3 regions of the Parageobacillus caldoxylosilyticus genome follow, and region 2 is predicted to be linked to each of the others. Evidence: a T-box and tRNA genes for the amino acid it is inferred to sense, from the RefSeq annotation. Region 2 holds a T-box; the other regions hold tRNA genes.
What was found. The T-box of region 2 lies ahead of leuS (leucine--tRNA ligase). A T-box ahead of a tRNA ligase gene usually reads a tRNA of that ligase, here a tRNA-Leu.
Positions count from the first base shown of each region.

Region 1: it encodes a tRNA-Leu, which carries the amino acid that the T-box ahead of leuS (leucine--tRNA ligase) is inferred to sense. The anticodon was not compared.
Region 3: it encodes a tRNA-Leu, which carries the amino acid that the T-box ahead of leuS (leucine--tRNA ligase) is inferred to sense. The anticodon was not compared.

Region 1 covers NZ_CP040553.1:1,467,670-1,469,909, reverse strand. The annotation lists tRNA gene BV455_RS07460 (tRNA-Asn) at 305-376, shown strand; tRNA gene BV455_RS07455 (tRNA-Ser) at 382-474, shown strand; tRNA gene BV455_RS07450 (tRNA-Glu) at 491-562, shown strand; tRNA gene BV455_RS07445 (tRNA-Asp) at 608-683, shown strand; tRNA gene BV455_RS07440 (tRNA-Gln) at 697-771, shown strand; tRNA gene BV455_RS07435 (tRNA-Lys) at 773-848, shown strand; tRNA gene BV455_RS07430 (tRNA-Leu) at 853-937, shown strand; tRNA gene BV455_RS07425 (tRNA-Leu) at 947-1,029, shown strand; tRNA gene BV455_RS07420 (tRNA-Arg) at 1,095-1,171, shown strand; tRNA gene BV455_RS07415 (tRNA-Pro) at 1,175-1,248, shown strand; tRNA gene BV455_RS07410 (tRNA-Gly) at 1,267-1,340, shown strand; rRNA gene BV455_RS07405 (16S ribosomal RNA) at 1,608-2,240, shown strand, end outside.
Region 2 covers NZ_CP040553.1:2,413,406-2,415,645, reverse strand. The annotation lists gene leuS (leucine--tRNA ligase) at 1-1,315, opposite strand, end outside; T-box leader at 1,603-1,828, opposite strand; gene BV455_RS12320 (DUF2087 domain-containing protein) at 1,927-2,240, opposite strand, start outside.
Region 3 covers NZ_CP040553.1:1,187,348-1,189,587, forward strand. The annotation lists tRNA gene BV455_RS06065 (tRNA-His) at 1-58, opposite strand, end outside; tRNA gene BV455_RS06070 (tRNA-Thr) at 71-146, opposite strand; tRNA gene BV455_RS06075 (tRNA-Asp) at 338-413, opposite strand; tRNA gene BV455_RS06080 (tRNA-Met) at 422-495, opposite strand; tRNA gene BV455_RS06085 (tRNA-Ser) at 526-618, opposite strand; tRNA gene BV455_RS06090 (tRNA-Ile) at 634-710, opposite strand; tRNA gene BV455_RS06095 (tRNA-Met) at 718-791, opposite strand; tRNA gene BV455_RS06100 (tRNA-Ala) at 818-893, opposite strand; tRNA gene BV455_RS06105 (tRNA-Pro) at 906-979, opposite strand; tRNA gene BV455_RS06110 (tRNA-Arg) at 983-1,059, opposite strand; tRNA gene BV455_RS06115 (tRNA-Leu) at 1,063-1,148, opposite strand; tRNA gene BV455_RS06120 (tRNA-Gly) at 1,155-1,229, opposite strand; tRNA gene BV455_RS06125 (tRNA-Leu) at 1,243-1,324, opposite strand; tRNA gene BV455_RS06130 (tRNA-Lys) at 1,329-1,404, opposite strand; tRNA gene BV455_RS06135 (tRNA-Thr) at 1,561-1,633, opposite strand; tRNA gene BV455_RS06140 (tRNA-Phe) at 1,788-1,863, opposite strand; tRNA gene BV455_RS06145 (tRNA-Val) at 2,118-2,193, opposite strand; rRNA gene rrf (5S ribosomal RNA) at 2,205-2,240, opposite strand, start outside.

The DNA of each region.
Region 1 (2,240 bases), 950 kb from region 2:
AGCAAAAAAATGATAAAAAGTTATTGACATGGATTATTTATTATGCTAAATTATAAAAGCCGTCGCCAAACGACGGGTTGCAAAAAACATATTGACAACGCTAAGTTACCTAAATATAATAAAGAATGTCGGTTGCACACAACAGATCATTTAAAAATTAATTATTCCGCAATAGCTCAGCGACGAGGAATACATCAATGAATCCACTCCGAGTTGCCTCGACGCATCTAGCTTCTTGGAGACGGCTAGCAGAGGAAGAGGCAGCAAGCATACCGAAAAGCTGTCTGTTGTTAGGATTCATTATTCCGCAATAGCTCAGCGGTAGAGCAACCGGCTGTTAACCGGTAGGTCGTAGGTTCGAATCCTACTTGCGGAGCCTTTGGAGAAGTACCCAAGTGGCTGAAGGGGACGGTTTGCTAAACCGTTAGGTCGTGTCTTTACGGCGCGCGGGTTCAAATCCCGCCTTCTCCGCCACTTTGATATATATCGTGGCCCGTTGGTCAAGTGGTTAAGACACCGCCCTTTCACGGCGGTAACACGGGTTCGAATCCCGTACGGGTCACTTTTATAAGATGTGTTGGGGTTGTGAAACCCCAACCTTCATGATGGTCCCGTAGTGTAGTGGTTAACACGCCTGCCTGTCACGCAGGAGATCGCGGGTTCGAGTCCCGTCGGGACCGCCATTACATGAATCATTGGGCCATAGCCAAGCGGTAAGGCAACGGACTTTGACTCCGTGATGCGCTGGTTCGAATCCAGCTGGCCCAGCCATGAGCCATTAGCTCAGTAGGTAGAGCATCTGACTTTTAATCAGAGGGTCGGAGGTTCGAGTCCTCCATGGCTCACCACCTTGCGGGTGTGGCGGAATTGGCAGACGCACCAGACTTAGGATCTGGCGCCTCACGGCGTGGGGGTTCAAGTCCCTCCACCCGCACCAGTTGAATATGCGGTCGTGGCGGAATGGCAGACGCGCTAGGTTGAGGGCCTAGTGGGGGCAACCCCGTGGAGGTTCAAGTCCTCTCGACCGCATAACAAAAAACATTTGCATTTAACAATTTATTGTGTTATAGTAAAATTTGTTGTCTTAATATCGCGCGCTCGTAGCTCAATTGGATAGAGCATCTGACTACGGATCAGAAGGTTAGGGGTTCGAATCCTCTCGAGCGCGCCATAGCGGGAAGTAGCTCAGCTTGGTAGAGCACATGGTTTGGGACCATGGGGTCGCAGGTTCGAATCCTGTCTTCCCGACTTGTTTAATAAAAATATGCGGGTGTAGTTTAGTGGTAAAACCTCAGCCTTCCAAGCTGATGTCGTGGGTTCGATTCCCATCACCCGCTCCATTATAATAAACTAAATTAATACTTGACTTCATTAATCTGAAAATGTTCCTTGAAAACTGAACAAAACGAAGCGTCCACATAGAAAAGCGAAGGCGAGCGTTTAACGCCGGAAGGAAAATGTTCTTCCGACGAGACATGCTTGCATGTCGACGGAGGAAGGTTATTTTCCGCAAGGCGTTGCGAGCCGGAGCTGGACAATGCGAAAAGCTGAAGCGCCGCAACGCCTTACGGTGTCGGTGCTGAAGCTGAAAACAAGCCAATCAACTTTCTATGGAGAGTTTGATCCTGGCTCAGGACGAACGCTGGCGGCGTGCCTAATACATGCAAGTCGAGCGGACCGAGCAGGAGCTTGCTCTTGTTCGGTTAGCGGCGGACGGGTGAGTAACACGTGGGTAACCTACCCGTAAGACCGGGATAACTCCGGGAAACCGGAGCTAATACCGGATAACACCAAAGACCGCATGGTCTTTGGTTGAAAGGCGGCTTCGGCTGTCACTTACGGATGGGCCCGCGGCGCATTAGCTAGTTGGTGAGGTAACGGCTCACCAAGGCGACGATGCGTAGCCGGCCTGAGAGGGTGACCGGCCACACTGGGACTGAGACACGGCCCAGACTCCTACGGGAGGCAGCAGTAGGGAATCTTCCGCAATGGACGAAAGTCTGACGGAGCGACGCCGCGTGAGCGAAGAAGGTCTTCGGATCGTAAAGCTCTGTTGTTAGGGAAGAAGAAGTACCGTTCGAATAGGGCGGTACGGTGACGGTACCTAACGAGAAAGCCCCGGCTAACTACGTGCCAGCAGCCGCGGTAATACGTAGGGGGCGAGCGTTGTCCGGAATTATTGGGCGTAAAGCGCGCGCAGGCGGTCCCTTAAGTCTGATGTGAAAGCCCACGGCTCAACC
Region 2 (2,240 bases):
GCGTCATCGTTCCATCTTCCCAATGAATGATCGGGATCGGCTCGCCCCAGTAGCGCTGGCGGCTGAACAGCCAGTCGCGGAGACGGTATGAAACTTTCTTTTGTCCTTTTCCATTGGCTTCTAGCCATTCAATCATTTTCTTGATCGCTTCTTCTTTGTTTAGACCGTTTAAGAAATCAGAGTTAATATGCTCTCCGTCGCCCGTATATGCTTCTTTCGCAATATCGCCGCCGGCGACAACTTCTTTGATTGGCAAATTAAATTTTTTCGCAAATTCATAGTCGCGCTCATCGTGTGCTGGCACGGCCATAATTGCACCAGTGCCGTAGCTCATCAGCACATAATCGGCAATCCAAATTGGCAGCTTCTCGCCAGTGACTGGGTGAATCGCATATGCGCCGGTGAATACTCCCGTTTTTTCTTTCGCCAAATCAGTGCGCTCAAGGTCGCTCTTGCTTTTAATCGCATCTAAATACGCTTCCACTGCCGCTTTTTGCTCTGGAGTCGTAATTTTTTCAACAAGCGGATGCTCTGGAGCTAATACAGTATACGTCGCACCAAATAGCGTATCTGGACGAGTGGTAAAGACGGTGAACGTTTCTTCATGGCCATCGACTTCAAACCGGATTTCCGCGCCTTCTGAGCGGCCAATCCAGTTGCGCTGCATTTCTTTAATGCTTTCCGGCCAATCTAACTCTTCCAAGTCTTCGAGTAAACGGTCCGCGTAGGCGGTAATGCGGAGCATCCATTGCCGCATCGGCTTGCGGATCACCGGGTGGCCGCCGCGTTCGCTTCTGCCGTTAATAACTTCTTCATTGGCAAGCACCGTGCCTAACGCCGGGCACCAGTTGACCGGGACTTCATCCATATAAGCGAGCCCTTTCTCATACAGCTTTAAGAAAATCCATTGCGTCCATTTATAGTAATTCGGATCGGTCGTGTTGATTTCCCGGTCCCAGTCGTACGAAAACCCTAGCGATTTAATTTGGCGTCGGAACGTATTAATGTTTTTTTCGGTAAACTCCGCCGGATCGTTTCCGGTATCAAGCGCATATTGCTCCGCCGGCAAGCCGAACGCGTCCCATCCCATCGGATGAAGCACGTTATAGCCTTGCATCCGCTTCATGCGCGCCAAAATATCAGTGGCGGTGTAGCCTTCCGGATGGCCGACGTGCAGCCCTGCTCCTGACGGATACGGGAACATATCTAGCACGTAAAATTTCGGCTTGTCATCGTCATCGACCGTTTTAAACGTTTTATTTTTTTCCCAATAATCCTGCCATTTTTTCTCTATTTCTCGATGGTTGAAGCTCATTGCCTTTCCTGGTTACTAAAATCTATAAAAATCGACACATCGCGATGGAACCAGCAAAACTGCTTGCCGCTCGGATTCTCACCGAGTTCCATCAGGAAGGGAATCCCTCATGTCTCACCTGCTGTGAAAGACATCCCGTGGATCGCTGTTAGCGACGGCTCCTGTCGTGCACCATTCCTTCCATCGGTTAGTACACGACAGCGATTTTAGTAACCAGGTCTACACCTCCTATCTTTTTTCTAGTAAACATTGTTAACAAAAGCGAAAATAAAAAAACCTCTCAGCCCAAAAGGGACGAGAGGTGCCATTCCCGCGGTACCACCCTTCTTAGCATGCAAAACTGCATGCCCACTCTCATCATTAACGCAGATTCACGGCGGACATTACGAGGCGAAAGCCGCTCATGCCCGCAACTCCGAGGCGAGTTCGTGAACAAACTTCGGTTGACTCGCACCGACCGTCAACTCTCTGCCGTCCGTTTGGTTCACTACTACTCCTCTTCACCGTTATTTACCAATATTGTTCGTGTATAATATTTTAAAAAATTTGTCGGTTTATTGCAAGTGGGGAAAATGGAGCTTATATGCCGTTCATATCCTCACGTAACGGTGTCATCCATCTATTTTATGCCACATTTCCCGCGGATTCAGCTCATAGATGCCGTTTTCGCGATACATATAGTTATTCATGATCCATTCGCGGCGAATGGTTGCGTAATCCTCATGGAACTTTTTAATATGCTCATTGATTTCTTTTTCTGTATACTGTTTTCCCGGCTGAAGCCCTTTCAGCATATGCTCAAGCACAATCAATTTTTTCTTTCTTTGCGCTGGAATATTTTTTAAACGGCCATCGCTTGTAAAAAAGTTTTCGATGACTTTTTGACGCTCAGCTGCTTTCTCTTTCATCTCTTTTTTCACCTCAT
Region 3 (2,240 bases), 1.2 Mb from region 2:
TCGAACCCACGCATGCCAGAGCCACAATCTGGTGCGTTAACCACTTCGCCATAGTCGCCACAATCTAGTCTGGTGCCGGCTGCAGGACTTGAACCCGCAACCTACTGATTACAAGTCAGTTGCTCTACCAATTGAGCTAAGCCGGCACGAGAAGTATGACATACATGATTAGTTTTTGTGTCCCTTCCTCTTCTAGCCCATTCAATGATGTTGGATGCGTCGGGACAACTCGAAGCAAATTCACAGAAGCTTAGGCTCGTCTCTACCAATTGAGCTAAACCACCGACATAGGGAATTTGTCTATACTTCAATTATTTCGTTGCTTAATTTTTAGGAATGGCGGTCCCGACGGGACTCGAACCCGCGATCTCCTGCGTGACAGGCAGGCATGTTAACCACTACACTACGGGACCTATACAGATTGCGGGGGCAGGATTTGAACCTGCGACCTTCGGGTTATGAGCCCGACGAGCTACCGGACTGCTCCACCCCGCGACGATAAAAAGGAATAATTGACAAACTCTATGGCGGAGGAGGAGGGATTCGAACCCCCGCGCGCCTTGCGGCGCCTCTCGGTTTTCAAGACCGACCCCTTCAGCCAGACTTGGGTACTCCTCCAGCAAATTGAAAATATGGTGGACCTTGTAGGACTCGAACCTACGACCGGACGGTTATGAGCCGTCTGCTCTAACCAGCTGAGCTAAAGGTCCATTACAATGGCGGCGGAGGGGATCGAACCCCCGACCTCACGGGTATGAACCGTACGCTCTAGCCAGCTGAGCTACGCCGCCATGAATTACAAATCATTTAAACCAGATGGTGGAGCCTATCGGGATCGAACCGATGACCTCCTGCGTGCAAAGCAGGCGCTCTCCCAGCTGAGCTAAGGCCCCATATGACCAAAATCGGGAAGACAGGATTCGAACCTGCGACCCCATGGTCCCAAACCATGTGCTCTACCAAGCTGAGCTACTTCCCGCTATGGCGCGCTCGAGAGGATTCGAACCCCTAACCTTCTGATCCGTAGTCAGATGCTCTATCCAATTGAGCTACGAGCGCACGTGCCGAGGGCCGGACTCGAACCGGCACGGTAGTTACCTACCCCAGGATTTTAAGTCCTGTGCGTCTGCCAATTCCGCCACCCCGGCGAATGGTGGAGCGGAAGACGGGGTTCGAACCCGCGACCCCCACCTTGGCAAGGTGGTGTTCTACCACTGAACTACTTCCGCGTACACTTATGCATGCGGGTGGAGGGACTTGAACCCCCACGCCGTGAGGCGCCAGATCCTAAGTCTGGTGCGTCTGCCAATTCCGCCACACCCGCAAGGTGGTGAGCCATGGAGGACTCGAACCTCCGACCCTCTGATTAAAAGTCAGATGCTCTACCTACTGAGCTAATGGCTCGTGCGATGAATCAAAACACTCCGTATTTTCGTTGTCCCTTCCTCTTCTAGCTTATTCAATGATGTTAGATGCGTCGAGGCAACTTTGGAGCGAATTCATGGATGTTTAGCTCGTCGCTTCCCTGCTGAGTTAATGGGTCGCGCATTGTTGTAGCAGTGCCGGCTGCAGGACTTGAACCCGCAACCTACTGATTACAAGTCAGTTGCTCTACCAATTGAGCTAAGCCGGCATAAGCAGTTGACATATACTCTTAGTTTTTTGTATCCCTTCCCCTGCCAGTTTATTCATAGAAGTGGATGCGTCGGGACAACTCGAAGCAAATTCACAGAAGCTTAGGCTCGTCTCTACCAATTGAGATAAGCCGGCACATGAGAAGAAGTAGGTGGTGGCTCGGGACGGAATCGAACCGCCGACACAAGGATTTTCAGTCCTTTGCTCTACCGACTGAGCTACCGAGCCCTAATTTTACAATTTCAACATATAAATAGGAATTCTTCTGCCTCTTCCTCTACCAGCAACTTCGGAGATGCTGGATGCGTCGAGGCAACTCGGAGCGAATCCATCGATGCTTATGCTTGTCTCTACCGACTGAGCTACCGAGCCGAATCAGTTATATAAACAAATTTATGTAAACCTTGCTGTATTTCCTATGGCAGATGATTCATGGATATTCAATATGTCGAGGCATCGCTTGATGTTTCTATATACAACCGTGGTGGAGGATGACGGGATCGAACCGCCGACCCCTTGCTTGTAAGGCAAGTGCTCTCCCAGCTGAGCTAATCCTCCCTTATAAACTTGCCTAGCGACGACCTACTCTTGCAGGGGCGCTGGCC